3 regions of the Arthrobacter sp. NPDC058192 genome follow, and region 1 is predicted to be linked to each of the others. Evidence: riboswitches for the same ligand, from Rfam matches in the RefSeq annotation. Region 1 holds a riboswitch; each other region holds the start of a gene.
The links. A riboswitch is a leader RNA that binds a small molecule or an ion and turns the genes downstream of it on or off. The one in region 1 is predicted to bind thiamine pyrophosphate.
Positions count from the first base shown of each region.

Region 2: it holds a riboswitch for thiamine pyrophosphate, as region 1 does, so the genes downstream of both, thiO (glycine oxidase ThiO) here and thiC (phosphomethylpyrimidine synthase ThiC) in region 1, are expected to answer to the same signal.
Region 3: it holds a riboswitch for thiamine pyrophosphate, as region 1 does, so the genes downstream of both, ACFVVK_RS01900 (ECF transporter S component) here and thiC (phosphomethylpyrimidine synthase ThiC) in region 1, are expected to answer to the same signal.

Region 1 covers NZ_JBHVVJ010000004.1:104,484-111,771, reverse strand. Annotated here, with positions in the region: gene trmD (tRNA (guanosine(37)-N1)-methyltransferase TrmD) at 1-492, opposite strand, end outside; gene rimM (ribosome maturation factor RimM) at 493-1,104, opposite strand; gene ACFVVK_RS05570 (RNA-binding protein) at 1,213-1,455, opposite strand; gene rpsP (30S ribosomal protein S16) at 1,457-1,882, opposite strand; gene ACFVVK_RS05560 (hypothetical protein) at 2,114-2,551, opposite strand; gene ACFVVK_RS05555 (VOC family protein) at 3,038-3,913, opposite strand; gene ACFVVK_RS05550 (amidohydrolase family protein) at 3,995-5,077, opposite strand; TPP riboswitch at 5,158-5,265, shown strand; gene thiC (phosphomethylpyrimidine synthase ThiC) at 5,234-7,081, shown strand; gene ACFVVK_RS05540 (alpha/beta fold hydrolase) at 7,183-7,288, opposite strand, start outside.
Region 2 covers NZ_JBHVVJ010000003.1:23,712-30,999, forward strand. Annotated here, with positions in the region: gene ACFVVK_RS03790 (DEAD/DEAH box helicase) at 1-584, opposite strand, end outside; gene ACFVVK_RS03795 (RNB domain-containing ribonuclease) at 890-2,389, opposite strand; gene thiE (thiamine phosphate synthase) at 2,467-3,162, opposite strand; TPP riboswitch at 3,189-3,310, shown strand; gene thiO (glycine oxidase ThiO) at 3,304-4,596, shown strand; gene thiS (sulfur carrier protein ThiS) at 4,593-4,829, shown strand; gene ACFVVK_RS03815 (thiazole synthase) at 4,916-5,674, shown strand; gene ACFVVK_RS03820 (4a-hydroxytetrahydrobiopterin dehydratase) at 5,765-6,451, shown strand; gene ACFVVK_RS03825 (hypothetical protein) at 6,472-6,774, opposite strand; gene ACFVVK_RS03830 (DUF3107 domain-containing protein) at 6,844-7,068, opposite strand; gene ACFVVK_RS03835 (TetR/AcrR family transcriptional regulator) at 7,127-7,288, opposite strand, start outside.
Region 3 covers NZ_JBHVVJ010000001.1:399,485-406,772, forward strand. Annotated here, with positions in the region: gene ACFVVK_RS01895 (ABC transporter ATP-binding protein) at 1-1,227, opposite strand, end outside; gene ACFVVK_RS01900 (ECF transporter S component) at 1,268-1,915, opposite strand; TPP riboswitch at 1,982-2,124, opposite strand; gene ACFVVK_RS01905 (heme-degrading domain-containing protein) at 2,297-2,851, shown strand; gene ACFVVK_RS01910 (DUF4235 domain-containing protein) at 2,972-3,232, shown strand; gene mnhG (monovalent cation/H(+) antiporter subunit G) at 3,229-3,615, opposite strand; gene ACFVVK_RS01920 (monovalent cation/H+ antiporter complex subunit F) at 3,605-3,883, opposite strand; gene ACFVVK_RS01925 (Na+/H+ antiporter subunit E) at 3,880-4,425, opposite strand; gene ACFVVK_RS01930 (Na+/H+ antiporter subunit D) at 4,422-6,035, opposite strand; gene ACFVVK_RS01935 (Na(+)/H(+) antiporter subunit C) at 6,032-6,538, opposite strand; gene ACFVVK_RS01940 (Na+/H+ antiporter subunit A) at 6,535-7,288, opposite strand, start outside.

The sequences.
Region 1 (7,288 bases):
GACGGCCTCGACCATGGCCAGCACGGCGACCTCCCCGCCGTTGAGGACGTAGTCCCCCAGGCTCATCGGGCGCACCGTGAAGTGGTCCGCGGCCCATTCCAGCACCCGCTCATCGATGCCCTCGTAGCGGCCGCAGGCGAAGACCAGCTGGTCCTCGGCCGCGAGCTCATGCGCGGTGGCCTGGGTGAACCGCTCCCCGGCCGGCGACGGGACGATCAGCACCGGCCTGGCGGCCGATCCTGGAACGCCGGCCTCCTCGGGCCGCGCTGCCGCCACGGCCGTCAGCGCCTGGGCCCAGGGCTCCGGCTTCATGACCATGCCGGCTCCGCCGCCGTAGGGGGTGTCATCGACGGTCCGGTGCCGGTCCGTGGTGTATTCGCGCAGGTCGTGGACCTGCAGGTCCAGCAGCCCGTCCTGCCGGGCCTTGCCGATCAGGGACAGTTCCAGCGGGGCCAGGTACTCCGGAAAGATGCTGACGACGTCGATTCTCATCTACGCGTTGCTCCCGGCGGTGCCTTCAGTGCCCTCGGGCCCCTGCCGGTCGGCCTGCTTGACGTCAGCCGGCTCGTCGGCGGCCGGCGACTCAGCGGCGTCGTCGGTGTTGACCTCGAAAAGCCCGGGCGGAGGCGTGACCACGACGTATTTTTCGCCGACATTGACCTCGGGCACAATCTGCTCCACGAACGGCACTAGGACTTCGTTGCCCTCGGCCGTGGTGACCACCAGCAGGTCCTGGACCGGCATCGTGTGCAGCGCCGAGACCTTGCCGACGACGACGTCGCCCACGCGGACGTCCAGGCCCACGAGCTCGTGCTCGTACCAGCCCTCGTCGTCGTCCTCGTCGATGTCCTCGGTCTCGACAAACAACTTTGCGCCGCGAAGAGTCTCGGCGTCATTGCGGGTCTCGATTTCCTCGAACGCCAGGAGCAAGATGTCCTTGTTCCAGCGGGCGCTCTCGACGGTAAGCGGACCTGCCGAGGCAGGCTCCACCACAAACTGGGTCCCGGGGACGAAGCGGTCGCCGGGCGCGTCGGTCAGCACCTGGACGGTCACTTCGCCGCGGATGCCGTGGGGTTTGCCGATTCGTGCCACCTGGAGCTGCATCTGGTCCTCTGTTCGGGGTTGGTCGTGTGGGGGTTGAGCTGAAAGCAGTCCGGCCCCTCCACCATCTGGTGAAGGGGCCGGCTTGTAAGACAAGTAATGCTGAACGCGTTAGCGGCGGCGGTCCGTGTCGACGACGTCGACCCTGACCGGCTCGCCGTCCGCCAGCGCCGCAACCACAGTGCGCAATGCGCGTGCGGTCCGGCCCTGCCGGCCGATCACCCGTCCGAGGTCGTCCTGATGAACGCGCACCTCGAGGGTTTCCCCGCGGCGGTTGTTCTTCGCACTGACCTTGACGTCCTCGGGGCTGTCAACAATCCCGCGGACCAGGTGTTCGAGCGCTTCTGCCAGCAATTTACTCAGCCTCGGTGGTCTCTGCTTCGGCGGCGTCGGCGGGAGCCTCGGCAGCTTCGTCCTTCTTAGCCTTCTTGGTGATGGCTTCCGGGATGATCACGGAACCCTTTTCCGGGCTAACGAAGGCAGCCTTGGGGGCCTTGGTCTTCAAGGTGCCCTCCTGGCCGGGGAGACCCTTGAACTTCTGCCAGTCACCGGTGATCTTGAGGATCGCGGCAACCTGCTCGGACGGCTGTGCGCCGACGCCGAGCCAGTACTGGGCGCGGTCCGATTCGACCTCGATGTACGAGGGCTCCTCGGTCGGGTGGTACTTGCCGATCTCTTCGATGGCACGGCCATCACGCTTGGAGCGTGAGTCCATGACGACGATGCGGTAGTACGGTGCGCGCATCTTACCGAAGCGCTTAAGGCGAATCTTTACGGCCACTTTTGTGGTCACTCCTGTTTCTGAAACGGGGTCGAGCCCGGCGTTCTGCACCCGTGGGGCGGGCCATACTAGGGGGTTCTAAAGGACAAGATCCGGACGCGGAGAGAGGGGCCACGCAGATCAAGTACCTGATCATTGTGCCAGATCACCGGCAGGATTTCGACTTGACACGGTCCGGGCGCACGAATGCCGTGACCGAGCGGGGCCGTACGGGCCGGTCGGGACGTTCGGTCAGGACGTCCAGACGTACAGCCCGGACTTGGTGGCGGGGTCGACTCCGGCGGCGAGTTCGGCGATCCGGCGGACATAGCTCCTGGCCTCGTCCGGGCCGAAAGGCATGTCTTCCTCGTTGGCCCAGTTCGCGGCGACGTCCTCGAGGACGTCGCCTTCGCCTTCGGTTTCATAGCTGAGCAGTTCGGCCAGGGTGCGCACCATGGCGGAGGGCACGCCGAGCAGAGCGTCGCTTGCCACGTCCACCATGGCCAGTTCGTAGTCCGCGCCCGGTGCGTGCACGGCCACTCCGGCGAGGTCACCGAGGCGTTCCACCTCGAAGTCACTGATGTCCGGGATCCGGACGGCGCCCGCGGCTGCCTGCGCGCCGCCTTCGAGTGCGGCGGCGCGCTTGAGGGCCTCTTCGTGGGTGGACACAAAGATTTCGGTGAATCCCATGCAGCTAGTCCTTCAGGGTTCGGCGGCATTTTGACCGCTGTTGTCGGCGTCGCTTCAGCCTAGCGTGCGTTTTGGGGCACAGCTCTCGGGGACATGCCCTCCCCTGACCGCAACCACTGGACATGCTCCCCCGCGGATCTAACCCCTCAGGGACATGCCCTCCCCTGACCGCGACCATTGGACATAATGCCAATATGCCCAAATGCCGGGCCCGACGAATGGACATGTCCTGCGGTCTCGCCGGCCAGCAGCGGACATGCTCCCCCGGCGCGGTCTCCATGCGGCTTCCTAGGGACATGCCCTCCCCTGACCGCAACGACTGGACATGCTCCCCCGCGGACCTAACCTCTCGCGGACATGCCCTCCCCCTGACCGCGACCACTGGACGTAATGCCAATATGCCCAGTGGCGGGCGTGACAAATGGGCATGTCCCCCCGGCCGGGGCGCCGGAGCGGCGGACGGACGGCGACTTCGCGAACGGCGACCTAGCGGACGGTGACGCGGATCCGGTTGCGCCACGGGTCCTCAAAGCGCAGCTCGGCGCCCGTGTGGTGCGAGTCGACGCCGGCGACGCGGAGGCGGTCGGCGAGTGCTCCGACGTCGTCCCCGGACGGCACCTCGATGAGCACCTCACCCAGGCCCAGTGTGTCGCGCCGGGGACCCGCGCCGCGGCTGTTCCAAACGTTCATGGCCATGTGGTGGTGGTAGCCGCCGGCCGAGACGAACAGCGCCTGACCGTGCCAGCCCGCCGTCTTTTCGAATCCGAGCGTGCCGACATAGAAGTCATGCGCGGACTGTACGTCGCCGACCTGCAGGTGGACGTGCCCGACGCCGGCAGCTGCGTTCCGCTGCCCGGCGACCGACTCTTCGGTCAGGTGCCGCTGCAGGTAGCGCTGCGGCGGCAGGGCCAGGCTGTCCATGACAACGTTCTTGCCTTCCCAGGACCAGGCGTCCCGGGGCCGGTCCCAGTACAGCTCGATGCCGTTGCCTTCGGGGTCGTTGAAGTAGAAGGCCTCGCTGACCAGGTGGTCGGCGCTGCCCGTGAAGGACTGGGGCTCATACTGGGCGGCACTGGCAATGGTGGCCGCCAGGGAGTTCTGGTCCTCGAAGAGGAGGGCGGTGTGGAAGAGCCCGGCTTCGCCGCGGGAAGGAATGTTCAGGCCAGGCGCGGGCGCCAGGTGGACCAGGGGCTTCTGCTGGCGCCCGAGGTAGAGCCCGCCGTCCTGTTCAGCCACAATATCCAGGCCGAGGGCGCGCTGGTAGTAATCGGTCATGAGCTTCATGTCGCCCACCTTGAGCATCACGGTGCCCATAGTGAGTGCGGCAGGAAGGAGATCCTGGGTGCTGGCTTCTGCGGTCATCGAAACTCTCCAAGGGTTCTGGGGCCGCCGGGTTCGGCGACCTTCACATACACTTAAATTACTTGAAGCTTCAATTTATTCCTAATGGAGGAGCCGCCCGCGCAGCACGCTGTGCCGTGGTCCCCCGAGGGTGCCAAGGTGCCGGCGGGGGTCCTCTGTGCACACCAGGACATCCGCGCTGGCCCCTTCGGCGATGCCGTCCGCACCAAGCCACGCCCTCGCGGACCAGCTGGCGGCGTCGAGGGCGGCGGCGGCCGGCAGGCCCGCGGCGTGCAGCGACTGGATCTCATCCACTATCCGGCCGTGGCTGATCACGCTGCCGGCGTCAGTACCGGCATAAATGGCCACCCCGGCCTCGTGGGCTTCGAGGATCCGCTCCGCCCTGCGCTCCCACAGCGAGCGCATGTGCGCGGCGTAGCGGGGGAACTTGGCCTCCGCCCGCGCGGCGATGTCCGGGAAGGTGGCGATATTGATCAGGGTGGGGACAACCGGCACGCTTTGTTCCACGAAGCGCGGCAGGTGCCGGGGCAGCAGGCCGGTGCCGTGCTCGATGCAGTCGATTCCGGCGTCGAGCATGTCATCCAGCGTGTCTTCGGCGAAGCAGTGCGCGGTGACCCGCGCCCCTTCATCGTGGGCGGCCCGGACGGCTTCCCTGACGGTCGCGGCGGGAAAGCTGGCGGCGAGGTCGCCGGCGTCGCGGTCGATCCAGTCCCCCACGAGTTTGACCCAGCCGTCCCCCGCCCGGGCCTGCTTCCGCACCGCCTCGACAAGCCCGTCCGGTTCCACCTCGACGGCGAGGCCCCGCAGGTAGCGCCGGGTCCTGGCGATGTGCCGGCCGGCACGGATGATCCGCGGCAGATCGGCCCGGTGCTGGAGCCAGCGGGTGTCGTGGACGGCGCCGGCGTCGCGGACCAGCAGCGTTCCGGCGTCCCGGTCCGCCAAGGCCTGGGATTCCGCAACATCCTCCGGGACATCCCCGCCGGGGCCGAGTCCGATATGGCAGTGCGCGTCCACCAGGCCGGGGATGACCCAGCCGTCCAGCACGTGGTCCGGCGCGGCGGAGGGCCGGCGGAAAGTCAGCCTCCCGCCGACGGACCAGAGGCCGCGCCGTTCCGTGTCGGGTCCGGTGAGGACGGGGCCGGTGAATTCGATGATGCCGGTCATGGCACCCAGCCTAGCCCCGTGTCGGGCCTGGCGTCCCCGTCACACTCGCTTGCCGGCGCCCGGACACGTGGTAGCTTCGTCTACGACCACACGGGTGCCCCTGCAGGGGCTGAGATCGGGCTGACGCAGCCTGCGACCGTTGAACCTGTCCGGGTAATGCCGGCGAAGGAAGTGAGTAATCCTTTGAGCACCACAGAAACACAGCACAGCCGTGCCCAAAATGAGCACAGCCCTGTCCAAAATGAGCCTGCGGCCCCCACACAGGCGCTGAAGTCCCACTCGCTGGCCTTCACGACGGACCCGAAACACGGCCTCCGCGTCCCGGTGACCGAAATTGCCTTGGAACCCTCTCCGGGCGGCGTGGAAAACCCGCCGTTCCGGGTCTACCGTACGGCCGGACCGGGCAGTGACCCGCTCCGCGGGCTGAAGCCGTTCCGCGCCCCTTGGATTGAGGCGAGGGCCGACACGGAGCCGTACGATGGCCGGGCCAGGGACCTGCTCGACGACGGCAAGTCGGCGGTGCGCCGAGGTGCGGCGTCGGCCGAATGGCGGGGCGGGCGCCCGGTCCCGCGCCGCGCCGTCGGGGGCCGCACCGTGACCCAGATGCGCTATGCGCGGGACGGGGTCATCACCCAGGAGATGCGGTTCGTGGCGCTGCGCGAGAACTGCGACGTCGAACTCGTCCGCAGCGAGGTGGCAGCCGGCCGGGCAATCATTCCCAACAACGTCAACCACCCCGAGTCCGAACCGATGATCATTGGCAAGGCCTTCCTGGTAAAGATCAACGCCAATATCGGCAACTCCGCGGTGACCAGCTCCGTCGCCGAGGAGGTCGACAAACTTCAGTGGGCCACCCAATGGGGTGCGGACACGGTGATGGATCTCTCGACCGGGGACGACATCCACACGACCCGCGAGTGGATCATCCGCAACTCCCCCGTCCCCATCGGCACGGTCCCGATCTACCAGGCGCTGGAGAAGGTCAACGGCGAAGCGAACGCCCTGACCTGGGAGATCTTCCGGGACACCGTGATCGAACAATGCGAGCAGGGCGTGGACTACATGACCATCCACGCCGGGGTGCTGCTGCGCTACGTTCCCCTGACGGCCAACCGGGTCACCGGCATCGTGTCCCGCGGCGGTTCCATCATGGCCGGATGGTGCCTGGCGCACCATCAGGAGAACTTCCTGTACACCCACTTCGACGAGCTCTGTGAAATTTTCGCCCGCTACGACGTCGCATTTTCCCTCGGCGACGGGCTGCGGCCGGGGTCGACGGCGGACGCCAACGACGCCGCGCAGTTCGCCGAACTCGATACCCTGGCCGAGCTCACGCAGCGAGCCTGGGAGTTCGATGTTCAGGTGATGGTGGAGGGTCCGGGACACGTGCCCTTCCACCTCGTCCGGGAGAACGTCGAGCGCCAACAGGAACTCTGCAAGGGCGCGCCCTTCTACACGCTGGGGCCGCTGGTCACCGACGTCGCGCCGGGCTATGACCACATCACCTCGGCCATCGGGGCGACGGAGATCGCCCGTTACGGCACCGCCATGCTGTGCTACGTCACGCCCAAGGAACACTTGGGGCTGCCGAACAAGGACGATGTGAAGACCGGCGTGATCACCTACAAAATCGCCGCCCACGCCGCCGACCTGGCCAAGGGCCATCCGGGCGCGCACGAACGCGACGACGCCCTGTCCAAGGCAAGGTTTGAGTTCCGCTGGCGGGACCAGTTCGCGTTGTCCCTGGACCCGGTCACTGCCGCGGCGTTCCACGACGAAACGCTGCCCGCGGAGCCGGCCAAGACCGCGCACTTCTGCTCGATGTGCGGACCGAAGTTTTGCTCCATGCGGATCAGTCAGGACATCCGGAAGGAATACGGTTCCGCCGACTCACAGGCGGCCCTCGCGGCGGTGGCGGCCGGAATGCAGGCCAAGAGCAACGAGTTCCTGGCTTCGGGCGGAAAGGTCTACCTTCCGCAGCCAACCGTAGGCGGCCCGGCATAGCGGCCCACGGCGGCCCGCCGCCCCGGCCGGCCGGCCCGCCGCCCCGGCCGGCCGGCCCGCCGCCGCGGCCAACTGGGCGGCCCCTAAGACGCCAGCGGCCCTTAAGACGCCCGCGCGTGGCGGTGCCGGCTGACCTCGGCGATGAATGACCGGATGGCCCGGTCCCCTTCGGTTGAGTCCTGGGGCCGGTGCCCACCCGGGGCGGTG
Region 2 (7,288 bases), on a different contig from region 1:
AGGATGACGACCTTGACGTTTTTCAGGCTCAGGTGCTTCTGCTTGTAGAGGTCAATCAGGCGTCCGGGCGTACCGACGACAACTTCGACGCCGTTCTTCAGCGCCTCGACCTGCGGCTCGTAGGCCCGGCCGCCGTAAATGGTGGCGATGCGGGCGTTGCGCTTCCGGGCAGCGGTCTCGAGGTCGGCCGCCACCTGGACGGCGAGTTCGCGGGTGGGCACGATCACGAGGGCCTGCGGGGCGCCGGGAACGGCCAGCTTGTCGAACCCGGCGTCGTCGCGGCCGACGACGCGCTGCAGCGCCGGGATGCCGAAGCCAAGGGTCTTGCCGGTGCCGGTCTTGGCCTGGCCGATGATGTCATGGCCGGACAGGGCGACCGGCAGCGTCATCGCTTGGATCGGGAAAGGGTGGGTGATGCCGGCGTCGGCAAGGGACGCCACAATGTCGGCCCGGACGTTGTAGTCGGCGAAGGTCTTTTCGGCAATCTCGTGCGGTTTTTCGTCCGAGATGATGGTTTCTTCAGGCTCGATGGTTTCCGTGCCGGACTCATCGGTCAGAAGCTGGTGCGTATGCAATTCACTCACAGGGGAGTTTCCTTATTCATTTGGGCTGCGCTGCTTGCTCAACGGGGCCGGCCGGGGAGGCCGTTCCGGAGCACGCTCAGGCGCGCAAGCAAATCCAGTGGAAGCCGATCGCGGGCTATCTAAATGCTGGCACTGGGGACCAGCGGGTGTATCTCAAGATCGCGTAGGGGCGGGCTTGTTGAATTCGAAAATCATGGAAATCAACGACCGGGCATCCATTTCTACCTCTCCAGTCTAGCTGTACGGGGCCCCGATCCTCGACTTAGGCCCCGGCCGCGCCGCCGGGGCGCCCCCGCAGCCGGCAGTCAGAGCACCAGTTCCAGCAGGATTTCACGCGTGGCGATGTCGGAGGCGACCACCCGGACCCGGACCTGCGTGCCCGGCTCGAGCTCCCCGGGGCACCGTGCGGTCACCGCGGGCTCGGCGATCTGGACTATCCCGGACGGCCCGTTCCCGTTGCCGTTGGCCTTCCCGCCGTTCCCGTTGCCGTTGGTGCCGCCGTTGCTGCCTTTGGCGGGTTTGGGGCCGGAGAGGACGACGGCGTCGAATTCCTGGCCGATGTGGTTGACGAGCAGCGCGGCCTCCACTGTGTCCAGGGCGAGCCGCTCCAGCTTGGCGGCCAATTGGTCCGAGGTGGCCATGATGGCAGGAAGGGATGGCAGGGCCGCCCGCGCCCAGGCCGGAACTTCGGTGCCGTTGCTCAAGGCCTCGCAGATCACCAGCACGAACCGGTCAACCAGCCGCCGCAGCGGCGCCGTGGAATGGGCGTAGGCCGCGCCGATGGCGGACTGGACGGCGGCTGGCGGCACGGTGCCGTCGAAGGGCGTGTAGCCGGCGCCGCGGAAGAGCATGCCGGCAGAGTGCACGATGGCCAGCTGTTGGGGATCCATGGGGTCCAGGGTCCGCAGGTATTCGCCGTAGCGCATCTCCCCGTCCCAGGGCTTGCCGAGCGCGTGGGTCTGCCGGTGGAAGTGGCGCAGTGACGCCTCGTCGGGGGCGGGCATGGTGCGCAGGATACCGACCTTGCCCTCAAGCATCAGCTGCGCGGCCGCCATCCCGGTCATGAGCGAGATCTGGGCGTTCCAGTCCTCCACCGGCAGGGGCGGGACCGCCACAATCCGGTAGCCACCGTCGGGCAGCTGCTGGATCTCCTGCTCCGGCATGTTCAGGCTCGCACCGCCGCGGAGCCGTTCCAGCTCCACCCGTTTGATGCCGACCTCCTTTAAAAGCTGCAGCACGGGTGCCGCGGTGCCGGCGTCGAGCTCTGCCTGCACACCCTTGTAGCTGAGCTTGGCCCGGCTGCGCACCTGCGCGCGCCGCACGAGCACCGAGGTCACCTCCGCGGCGGCGTCAAGGTCGAACTCCCAGACGAACGCCGCGCACAGCTGGTCCGCCAGGAGGCTGCCGGCGGCTTCGCTGATGACCTCGGGATGCAGCGGGATCCGCCCGTCTGGGGTGTAGAAAGTCTGGCCGCGGCGGCGGGTTTCGGCGTCGAGGGCCCCGCCGGGGGCGACAAACGACGGAACGTCCGCGATGGCATAGAAGACCTTGTAGCCACCGTCGGAGCGCTCGATGTGCAGCGCCTGGTCCAGGTCGGTGGAGGATGCCGGATCGATGGTCACGAACTCCACATGCGTCAGATCCAGGTCCGGAAACTTGTGCTCGGCGACCGCCGCCTCCGCGTCCCGGAGCGCGTCCTCCGGGAACGGGCCCGGGAGCTCGAGCTCGGTGCGCAGCGCCTTGAGCGCTCCGGCGAGCTGGTTCTTCTGCTCGTGAACGCTCGGGGTCAGGCGATGATGGGACACGAAAATCAGGTTAGCCCGATTTCCGCCAATAGTCTTGGATCAGCAGCCCGGCCCCGGACGGCGCCCGCCAAACCGGCTCAGGAGTCTGCGGCGTCCAGTGCCGCCAGCAGTGCGCCCGCGGCGTGTGCCGGATCATCCGCGTCAGTGATGGCCCTGACCACGACGATCCGCCGGGCCCCGGCGTCCACCACCTGCTCCACGTTCCCGAGGTCGATCCCGCCGATGGCGAACCAGGGCACGACGCCCTCGACCTTGCCGGTCCCCTCCGCTTCGGCGCGGCTGATCGCCTGCGCGGCGTAACGCACCAGGTCCAGGCCGACTGCGGCACGTCCGGGCTTGGTGGGAGTCGCCCACACCGGTCCCACGCAGAAGTAGTCGAGGCCCTTGCGGCCCGGCGAGGACGCGATGGCGGCGTCTACCTGCTCCGGGCTGTGCGTGGACAGGCCCACCACGGTGTGTTTGCCGAGCAGGCCGCGGGCTGCGCCGAGGGAAATGTCCTTCTGACCGATGTGGAACACCGGCGCGCGGGACAGTGAAGCGATGTCCGCGCGGTCATTGACGGCCCACAGCCGGCCGTGCCGCGCGGCTGCGGCGTGCAGAACCTCCAGAAGCTCCAGCTCCTCGGCCGCCTCGAGCGACTTGTCGCGCAGCTGGATGATGTCCACTCCGCCGGCGAAAGCGGCGTCCACGAAGTCCGCGAAGTCTCCGCGGTCCCGTCGGGCGTCGGTGCACAGATAGAGGCGGGCAGTTGTGTGGAGGGAGTCCTGGCTCATGGCACCAGCCTAGTTCCTCTAAACTGGGCGGATACCGCGGGAGCCCCGCAGCCGCCATGTCGGCGCTGCATGGCTGAGAGGGCGTCAGAGCCGACCGCTTGACCTGATCCGGCTAGTACCGGCGTAGGGAAGGAATTTTCCATGGGCACAAGAACCAGCCATGAAGCCGAAGCCGCAGATGACGCGGTCAACGTCGCCGTCAACGCCGACATCACGGCCGACGTTGCCGTGATCGGCGGCGGCGTGATCGGCCACGGCATCGCCTTCGAGGCCAGCCGTGCCGGCCGGTCCGTGGTCCTGATCGATGACGCGCCCGGCAGCGGAGCCAGCTGGGCCGCGGCCGGCATGCTGGCTCCCGTCAGCGAACTGCATTACCAGGAGGAGCAGCTCCTGGAGCTGATGCTGGAGTCCTCCCGGCTGTGGCCCGCGTTCGCGGCCGCGATCGACGCCGCCGCCAGCTTGGAAACCACTGCGCCCGGCTCGGCAACCGGGACCGGTTACGTGACGACGCCGACCCTCGCCGTCGGCGCCGACGCCGCGGACCGGCGCGCGCTCGCGGACCTGCGGCTTGCCCAGCAGGCCTGCGGCCTCACCGTGGAACCCCTGACAGTGCGCGAGGCCCGCGGCCGCGAGCCATTGCTGAGCCCCGCCATCTCTTGCGCCTTCGACATCCCTGCCGACCACCAGGTGGACCCGCGACTGCTGGTCGCCCGGCTCGGCGAACTGCTCGACGCCGAGGGCCGCAACAGCTTCGTCCGGCGGCGCGCGGCCGGGCTGCTGTGGGAAGGCGGCCGCGTCGCCGGGGTCCGGCTGACCGGCGGCGGTTCCGTGCGGGCTACGGAAACCGTGGTCGCCAACGGGCTGGGCGCCGCCACACTCGACGGTCTGCCCCCGGGACTGGTGCTGCCGCTGCGCCCGGTCTACGGCGACATCCTCCGGCTCCGTGTGCCCGGGCACCTGCGGCCGCTGGTCACGGCCACTGTGCGTGGCATGGTGCGGGGGGTGCCGGTGTACATCGTGCCCCGGCAGGACGGCACGGTGGTGATCGGTGCCACCCAGCGCGAGGACGGTCCGGTCCATCCGCACGCCGTGTCCGCCGGCGGCATCTACCAGCTGCTCCGGGACGCGCAGCAGTTGGTGCCCGCGGTGGCGGAGCTGGAGCTGCTCGAAGCCACGGCGCGGGCCCGGCCCGGCACGCCGGACAACGCCCCGCTGCTGGGGCGGGCCGCGGACCCGGACGGCGGGGACGTGTCGGGGCTCATCATCGCCACAGGTTTCTTCCGGCACGGCGTCCTGCTGACTCCCGCGGCCGCCGCCGTCGCCCGGCAGCTCATCGACGGAACATCCGACCCGCGCTGGGAAGGATTCCGTCCCGACCGTTTTTCCCGCGTCCCCGGTGCGTCCGGGGACAGTCCCACCAAGGAAGCAGCATGAACATCAGACTTAACGGAACGGAGCAGAGGGTCGCCGACGGCGCCTCCGTCGGCACGCTCGTCAGCCAGCTCACCGGCCGCAGCATCGGCCCCGATGGGCAGGCCGCCGACGGGCGTAAACTCGGCGTCGCGGTGGCCCGCAACGCCGAAGTCGTGCCGCGCAGCCAGTGGCACGCCACCGCGCTCGCCGACGGCGACGACGTCGAACTTGTCACGGCAGTCCAAGGAGGATGACGGTGAGCGAGACAACATTTAGTCGAGTCCCGAGCGACCCGGGTGCTCCGGCACCCGCGGCCCCTCCGGCGCCCGCGGACCGCTTCGTGGTCGACGGCGTGACGCTTGGCTCCCGCCTCATCATGGGCACCGGCGGCGCACCGAGCCTGGACGGACTGGGGGCGGCGCTCGTGGCCTCCGGGACGGAACTGACCACCGTGGCGATGCGCCGGTATTCGCCGGCCGAAACGGGGTCGCTGTTCCAGCTGCTCGCGGACCACAACATCAGGGTGCTGCCCAACACGGCCGGCTGCTTCACCGCCCGGGACGCTGTTCTTACCGCCGAACTGGCCCGGGAGGCCCTGGAAACGGACTGGGTCAAGCTCGAAGTCATCGCCGACGAGCACACGTTACTGCCGGACGCCGTCGAACTCGTGGAAGCAACCGAGCAGCTCGTGGCCCGCGGATTCAAGGTCTTTGCCTACACCAACGACGACCCCGTGCTGGCCCTCCGGCTGGAAAACCTCGGGGCGACGGCCGTGATGCCGCTGGGCGCCCCGATCGGCACCGGCCTGGGCATCCTGAACCCGCACAACATCGAGCTGATCGTCGCGCGGGCCTCCGTGCCCGTGGTGCTCGACGCCGGAATCGGCACGGCCTCGGACGCGGCGCTGGCAATGGAACTCGGCTGCGATGCCGTGCTGCTGGCCACGGCCGTGACCCGTGCCCAGGACCCAGCACTGATGGGGGAGGCCTTCAAACACGCCGTCCGGGCCGGTAGGCTGGCGAAAAAGGCCGGCAGAATCCCACGCCGCGAACATGCCTTGGCGTCCTCGGCCATGGAAGGCAGGGCCGAGTTCCTTTAGCGGATCCGCCTGGCTCGGCCAGGTGGTTCGGCGGGTCGGTGCGGCGGTTGATCCGGTTCACAGAGCAAGTCCCCAAGCAAGGAGCCTGCAGTGGCAGCCACGGACCCCGTCCTCACCCGGCCGCAGATCGACGACGCCCTCGCGGGCCTTCCGGACTGGAGGTACCGGCTGGGCGCTCTGGTGACGGTCTACAAAACAGCGACGTCCGCGGCGGCGCTGGAGCTGGTTGCCGCCGTCGGGCGCGTGGCCGAGGAACTGGACCACCACCCGGACCTGGACTGGCGCTACAACCGGGTGTTCCTGCGCTTCACCTCCCACGACGCCGGCTCGGAGGTCACGGCCCAGGACGTCCGGGCGGCGGCGGCGGCCAGCGCAGCCGCCGCGGACGCCGGTGCCGCCGCGGAGCCTGGGCTGTACCGGTCGGTCGAGATCGGCATCGATACTGAGGACCCCGCCGGGATTTCGGAGGTCTGGCGGGTGGCCCTGGGCTACCGTAAGGGCAGGTTCGGGGATCTTGTGGACCCCTACGGGCGCGGGCCCGGGCTGTGGTTCCAGGAAACGAACACGCCGAACGTCAACCGCCTCCATCTCGACATCCACCGGGGCAAGGCCGAATCCGCCGCCGTCCTGGACAAGACGGCCGCCACGGGAGCGTTAATGAACCGTGACCACGCACCCGACTGGGTGGTGGTCACAGATGCGCAGGGAAACCGGCTGTGCCTGTGCACCGAGGAAAACCACGAGCCGGACCTGCCGGAACAGGCGCCGGAGGGCTGACCCCGGAAGCGGGCTGACCCCTAGAGCCTCAGGATGGCGGTGAGCCTTTCAGTATCCTGCCGGGTCCGGGTTTTGCCGAGGTACGCCACGGCCGCGACGGCGGCCGCCGAGCCCAGGAACATCGGCAGGATCCACGGAATCCACGTCAGGCCCGGCTGGTAGCCGAACCCGGCCGCCATGAAGATGATCCAGCTCAGCATCCCGACGGAGGCGGCGACCCCCGCCGGGACGCTGATGCCGTACTTCGTGTGCCGTTTGTCGTTGGCCCACACCACAAAGCCCGCAGCAACGGTCACCAGCGCAACCACAATCAGGGAAAGCATTCAGGGCACCTCGCGATAGGGAAGAAAACGACTTGAAGAAACGGCTCTGGTGTGCGGCGGAGGCCGGGGCTAGAGTGCGCCGAAACCGACGCGGCGGGCTTCTTCCGCCCCGATTTCCACGTAGCCCAGAACACTGGCGGGGACGATCACCAGGCGGCCCTTGTCGTCCTTCAGCCGCAATTCGCTGCCCTTGGCAATCGCCTCGCCCACGACCTTGGCCACGGAGTCCGCGTCCTGGGCCGATTCGAGCACAATTTCGCGGCCAACGTTCTGAATCCCAATCTTTACTTCCACAGCAAGGCCTCCCAGCCAGTCAACGTCTCAGAAATGTCTGTCAATCTCTATTTGTAGCCTAGGTCTCCTTGGGGAAGCGGGAGATTCCGCGCCAAGCTAAACGGTAGATGAGGTCGCTGGCCACATCGAGATCCAGGTTTCCGTCCGTTTCCAGCCAGTACCGCGCGCTCACCTGGGCGAGTCCGGCCAGTCCGCGGCCCAGTAGCTGCGCCTCCAGCTC
Region 3 (7,288 bases), on a different contig from region 1:
GAGCTCGTCCAGGACCCTTCCGGTGACGAATTGGTGCTCGGGCTCCTGGAACACGGTTCCGATCCTGGCGATCAGCTGCTGGGCTTTCCACCGGTACGGGTCCGTCCCGGCACCATCGCCCAGGAGGCTGCCCAGCTCCGCCGCGGCAGATACCGTCCCGGCGGCGGGGGGCAGCAGACCGGCCAGCGTCAGCGCCAGGGTGGACTTCCCCGAGCCGTTCTGCCCGGTGATGGTCAGGGCCTCGCCGGCGCGGACCCGGGCCTGGATCCCGGACTGCACGGGCCGCGGCGGGATCCTGCGGAAGCGCTCTCGCAGCCCGGCCCGCCGCGGCCGCTCACGGGAGACGGCGAGGCCGTCCGCCGCGAGCAGCAGCGGCCCGGCGGCAGCATCCGGGGCAGTCCGGGGCCGGGTCTGCGGCACGTACCCGGGGACCCAGACTCCGGCACGGATGAGCATGTCCCGCGCCTCCGCCAGGACCTGCTCCGGCGGCCCGTCGATCAGCACCGCGGATTCCGTGGCGGTCCCGGGCTGCAGCACCACGATCCGGTCCACGAGGTCTTTCCAGACCGCCACGCGGTGCTCCACCACCACCAGGGTGGCCCCGGTCTTGTCCAGGCAGCGCCCGACGGCGTCACGGACCTCCAGGACGCCGGCGGGGTCGAGGTTGGCGGTCGGCTCGTCGAGCAGCAGCAGCCCCGGCCGCATCGCCAGGATCCCGGCCAAGGCCAGCCGCTGCTTTTGCCCGCCGGAGAGGGCCGACGTCGGGTGGTCCAGCGGCAGCCTGCCCAGCCCGACGTCGTCGAGCGCCTCGCGCACGCGCGGCCAGATCTGCGCGGCCGGGACGCAGAGGTTCTCCGCGCCGAAGGCGACGTCGTCGCCGAGGCGGGACAGCACCACCTGGGTTTCCGGGTCCTGCTGCACAAGCCCGGCGCGGCCGTGCTGCGTACGCGGCGGCGCGCCGTCGATCAGCAGGCTTCCGGTCTCGTCAGAATCCTCGGCGTCGCCGCCCGCTCCCGCGGCGCCGGCCGCGTTGTCCCCCAGCACGCCCGCCAGGGCGTGGAGCAGCGTCGATTTGCCCGCGCCGGAGGGACCCAGCAGGAGCACCCGCTCCCCCGGCCGGATGTCCAGGTCCAGGCCGCTGACCGCGGGCCGGGACCTTCCGGCGTGCCGCCAGCCCCAGCCGCGGGCCGAGACGGCGGCGGGCCGGACGCCCGTTGTAGATGTCATGAGTTGTCTGCAGGTTTCAGAAGAGGATTCCGTGAACGGTTCAGGAGAAGACGGGCTCCGTGGCGGCCTTGCGGGAGGCGAAGGAGCCCAGCACGCCGGTTTTGGCCAGCCCGCGGGTTGCGAGCCACGACAATCCGCCGGCTATCACTGCGCCGGAGATGGTGGTGAAGATGATGTAGGCGAGCTTGTCCCCTGCTTCGTAAGCGATGTTCCAGCCCCACGGCAGGAAGGAGTCGTTCAGGCCGCAGAAGAGGCCCGCTCCGGCGCCGGCCAGCAGCGACACCGGCAGGTTGAATTTCTTGTAGAGGAAGGCCGCGAAGACCAGTTCCGCGCCGAGACCCTGCAGGACACCGGAGATCAGCACCGTGGTGCCGTACTGCGAGCCCATGATCAGCTCACCGGTGGCTGCCACGGATTCACAGAACAGCGCCGCCCCGGGTTTGCGGATGATGAGCATGCCCAGCACGGCCGGGATCATCCATCCGCCGGCGTAGAGGCCGGTCAGCGGCGGGTAGAGCGCATTGACCGGAGTCGAAATCAGGTTGGCGCCCTGGGACCAGGCCCAGAAGATGACGCCGCCGGCCACGGCGATCAAGGCGGCCACCACAATGTCCACCACGCGCCAGCTGTAGTTGCGCGGCGCGGATGAGCGGCTGGTGGAATCATGCTGTGCTGAAATATCTGTCATGTCGTCCTCCTGAGGAACAGGAGGGGAGGGTGCTCCGGCCGGGCTCGGCTTTCGCCGTCCTCCGCGCACCCTGAGAACTCGACTCCCTTGCGCCGGTACTAACCGGATCAGGTTCGAGGGTCTGCGGCTGTCCGCACTCTCAGCGCCCACCAATGGTGTCCCCGGATTTTCCGGCGACGCCCGACGGCGGCGCTCCCCTGTCGTAATTATTTCGCCCTTGTGGGCTGGCTCAGTTTACACCCGAACGGCCGGGATTTCAGCGGTACACCTTGACACAGACGGGGTGCCCTGCTGCCGGGAACAACCGCTTGGTAGAGTCATCGTGCCGGACCCCCGGACCCGCCAGAGGCGGCCTCGTTCCCACCGGAAAGCTGGATCATCTTGACGCACACACCAGCCACGCCAAACCCCTCCGGGGACTACGACCCGGACTCGAGCGAGCCGCAGCCGCCGGGCTCCCTCGCGGCGCTCATCGGCCGCGTGCTGGCCGAGATCGACGCGCTTCAGTTCGCCTCGTTCAACAAGGACACCGCGCTGGACCTCGGACTCCTCCTTGTCGAGCTGGGCCGGCAACGCTCGCTGCCCATCGCCATCGACATCACCAAGGGCGAGCAGGTGCTCTTCCACGCGGCGCTGGAGGGCGCCACACCGGACAACGAGCGCTGGATCAACGCCAAGAAGCGCACTGCGCAGCGGTACGAGGTCCCGTCCCTGCTGGTGGGGCTCCGCGCCCGCGCTGCTGGCGGCCGGATTGAGGACAATGCCTGGTTCGATCAGATGGAGTTCGCCGCCCACGGCGGGGCGTTCCCCATCTACGTGCGCGGCACGGGGGCCGTCGCCGTCGTGACCGTCTCCGGGCTGCCGCAAAAGGCAGACCACGAGCTGGTGGTGGAGGCGCTCCGGCTGGTCCTCACCCCGGAAAGCACCACCCCTTAACCCTCGACCCGGGCACCCGGCCGTCCTGGCGTGCACGTCCGCTCCGGCAATGCACTGGACCCGCCGTCTGGCCAGCTAGGCTAGGGGAAGCCCAGTCCCGCGCCCCAAGGAGACCTAAGAATGAACATCCTCATCAAGCTGCTCGGCACCGGCGTCAGCCTCATCGCCGGCTTCGCCGGCACCAAACTGGTGGACACCCTCTGGGAAAAGTCGACGGGCAGCAAGCCGCCCAAGGGCGACGACGACGTCCCCACCACGCTGCGCGAAGCCCTGACGTTCGCCTTGATCTCGGCCGCGGTCAGCGCCATCATCCAGGTGCTTGCGAACCGCGGCACCCAGCGTGCCATCACGCGTTTCGCCAAGACCCAGGACATCGTCTAGGCGGATCCGGCGCCTTCGTCCGGCCCGCGCTTGGCCGCCGCCTGCTGGACCACGGCCTCGAGCTCGTCGGAGCTCAACAGTTCCGGGTGCAGGTGTTTGGTCCGGTAGCCGGCGCGTCCCACCATGTGGGCCGACACGGGGACGGTGAGCAGCTGGAAGAGCCAGGCCACCACCAGCACGGGCCACACCCACCAGGTGCGCATCTGCAGGCCAAGGGCGGCCAGCAGCAGGAACAGGCCGAGGACCTGCGGCTTCGTGGCGGCGTGCATCCTGCTCATGAGGTCCGGGAACCGCAGCAGCCCGATCGCGGCGCCGAGGGACATCAGCGCCCCGGTCACCATGAAAACGGCGGAAACCGCGTCGATTACTGCGTCAGGATTCACGGGCATTACCTCTCCGGTCGGCCACGAACCGGGCCACAGTGACGGAACCGACAAAGCCGATGAGGGACATCGCCACCACCAGCATCAGGTTGTTCAGGTGGCGGTTAACGGCCATGTCGACGCACAATGCCGCCCCGAAGATGGCCAGCAGCACGTCCGCGGCCAAGACCCGGTCCAGCAGCGAGGGGCCCCGCGCGATCCGGACGATCGCCCCCGCGGCGGCCAGGGAGAGGACGACGGCGGTCACCGCCAGGACTGTCTGCATCATCCGGCGGCCTCCTGTGTGAGCGCGGAAAGTTCCTCTTTGGTTCCCATGATCCTGATCAGCCCGGCTTCGGTGTCCCGGACCTCCTTGCGCAGCTTGGCCGCGTCCTGGGCGTTGCGGACGTTGATGGCGTGGATGTAGAGGGTGGACGTGGACCTGTCCACCTCCACCACGAGGGAGCCGGGAATCAGCGAGAGCACATGCCCGGTGGCGGTTACGAGGAGATCGGAGTGGCTCCGCAACGGCACGGCGACGATAGCGCTGATGACGTTCGGCCCGCGGGCGACAGCAAGGTAGAGGACCTGGAAGCTCGCCACGGCGACTTTTCCGATGAAGACCAGGGCGAAGGGGACCGCCCGGAGTACGTTGAAGCGGCCGCCAAGTTCCACCGGGGGCAGGTACAAGAGGCGCGCCACGAGCACGGCGATCAGGGCACCGAAGAGGAGATTGCCCGGGCTGAAGTCCTGCCACAGGGCGCCCCACACAAAGACGAGCCACACCAGCAGCGGCAGCTCTTGGCGCAGGGAGATCCGTTTCCGGCTCATTTCCCGCCTCCCTGCTGCCCCGGCAGCGCCGCCGGCGGCACGGGAGCATTCCCGCCCAGCACGGCCTGGATGTACGGGGACCGCTCCAGCATCTGCTGGGCGGACTGGTCGGCCACCCGGAAGAACGGCCCGGCGAAGACCGTCAGGGCCACGCCAAAGACCACCAGGCCCAGCGTGGAACCGACCATGGTGCGCGGCAGCAGGGTCACGTTCGTCCTGCCGGCCCGGTCTCCGGTGGCGGAGTCCTCCGGAGCCGCCAGGAGCACAGGATCGGGGTGTTCGGCGTCGCTGGGCTTGCGCCAGAACGCCCGGTTCCAGACCCGGGCGACCGCAAGCAGGGTCAGCAGGCTCGTCAGCACGCCCCCAATCACCAGGGCATAGGCCAGCGGCGTGCCGAGCTCGACGCCTGCCTGGAGAAGCCCCAGCTTGCCGAGGAATCCGGAGAAGGGCGGAATGCCGGCGAGGTTCATGGCGGGAATGAAGAACAGCACCGCCAGGACCGGGGACAGCTTGGCCAGCCCGGCCACCCGGTCCACGGACGAGCTGCCGCCCCGGCGTTCGATCAGGCCGGTCACCAGGAACAGGCTGGTCTGGATGGTGATGTGGTGGGCCACGTAAAAGACGGCGGCGCCCAGGCCGGCCACCGTGGACATCGCCAGGCCGAACACCATGTAGCCGATGTGGCTGACCAGGGTGAAGGACAAGAGACGTTTGATGTCGCTTTGGGCCAGGGCGCCCAGAATCCCCACCACCATGGTCAGCAGTGCCGCGACCATCAGCGGGGCGTTGAGCGCATCGCCCGGGAAGAGCAGCGTCTCCGTGCGGACCATCGCGTAGACGCCCACCTTGGTCAGCAACCCGGCAAACACGGCGGTGACGGGGGCGGGTGCGGTGGGATAGGAGTCGGGGAGCCAAAAGGACAGCGGGAACACGGCGGCCTTGATGCCGAAGGCGACGAGCAGCAGAACGTGGAGCAGCGTCCGGGTGCCCTGGTCCAGGTCCCCGAGTTTGATGGCGAGGTCCGCCATGTTGATGGTTCCGGTGGCGCCGTAGATCATGGCGATCGCGATCAGGAACAGCACCGAGGACACCACGGAGACCACCACATACGTCACACCCGCCCGGATGCGCGGGCCGGTCCCGCCGAGCGTGATGAGGACGTAGCTGGCGGTCAGCAGGATCTCAAAGCCGACGTAGAGGTTGAAGAGGTCCCCGGAGAGGAATGCATTGGACACCCCGGCCACCAAGATCAGGTAGGTGGGGTGGAAGATGGAAACCGGCGCGTCGCGGTCGCCGTCGGCCATGCCCTGTCCCGTCGCGTAGATCAGCACGGCGAGGCTCACAGCCGAGGACACCACGAGCATCAGCGAGGAAAACTGGTCCACCACCATCACGATGCCCCACGGCGGCAGCCAGCCGCCGATGTTGACGGCGGCCGTCCCGCCGTCCCAGACGGAGGCCAGCAGCCAGCATTCCAGCGCCAGGGTCAGTGTCAGGAGGGCGATGCTGACCGCCCGCTGCGCGCGGGTGTAGCGGATCAGCAGGAAGGTCAGGGCGGCGCCCAGAATGGGGAGTACGACGGCGAGCGGGGCAAAGCTGGCGATGTTCACTCTCCGCCTCCTTCCGGTCTGCGGTCAGCGTTCGGGGGGTCAACATTTAGGGAGCCGGGCTGTTCCTCGGCCGCGGCTTTGATCATGGCCAGCGGAAACTCCGAGGTCTCAACCGGAATCTCGGCGTCGTCCTCGGCGTCGAAGCTCGGCGTTTCGGCGACGCGGCGGTCCTCGGCGTCGTCCTGGATTTCATCCTGTCGGGCCAGCACCCACGTCCGGTAGATGATGCCGAGCATGAACGCCGTCACGGCAAACGAGATCACGATCGAGGTCAGGATCAGCGCTTGCGGCAGGGGGTCGTTGTAATCCCCGGCCGGGGTGTCCTTGTTGAAGATCGGCGCCAGGCCGGCGTAGCCGCCGGTGGCAAGGAGCAGCAGGTTGGTGGCGTTGGCCAGCAGCATGAGGCCCAGCAGCACCCTGGTGAGGCTGCGTTCGAGAAGCAGGTAGATGCCGCAGGCGTACAGGGCCCCCATGACCGTCAGCAGGGTCAGATTGACGCTCATGCTTTCCCCCCGGCAATGGCTTCGGTGTCAGCAATTTCCGCGGCGGCCCCGCCGTCTTCCCGGTCTTCGGAGGGCCCGGCGGCCTGTTCTTCTTCGAAGTGCTCGTCAATTTCAGCCCCCAGGCTGCGCAGCACGTCCAGGGCAAGGCCGACCACCACGATGTAGACGCCGATATCGAAGATGGTCGAGGTGACGAACTTGATGTCGCCGAACACGGGCAACCAAAGCTCCACAATGGCGCTCTGGAACACCTGGCCGCCCAGGAGCAGCGGCGTCATCCCCGTGGCCGCGGCCGTGGCCAGGCCGATTCCCAGCAGGGTGCCCGCACCAACAGGGGTGGCCTCGTGAAGTTCGAAACGGCCGCCGGCGAGATACCGGATCGTCAGGGCGAGGCCGGCCGTGAGACCCCCGGCGAAGCCGCCGCCGGGCAGGTTGTGGCCGGCGAGGAGCAAATAGACAGAGAAGACGATCAGCGAATGAAAGATCAGGCGGGTGACCACCTCGAAGATGATCGAGCGGCGTTCGGGGGCCAGGGTCCGGCCCGCTACCAGCCACGCGTCCCGCGCGGCGGCCGCGAACCGCCGGCTCAGTGCCAGGGCGGCGTGGTCCCGGGTGCCGCCCCTGGCTTCGGCCCGGCGGCCGACGGTGCCTTCCGCGACTGTCTCCGACGTCCGGACCCGGTCACCGCGGCCGCGGACGAAGATGAGGCTCGCCACGCCGGTGGCGGCCAGTGCCAGGACGGAGATCTCG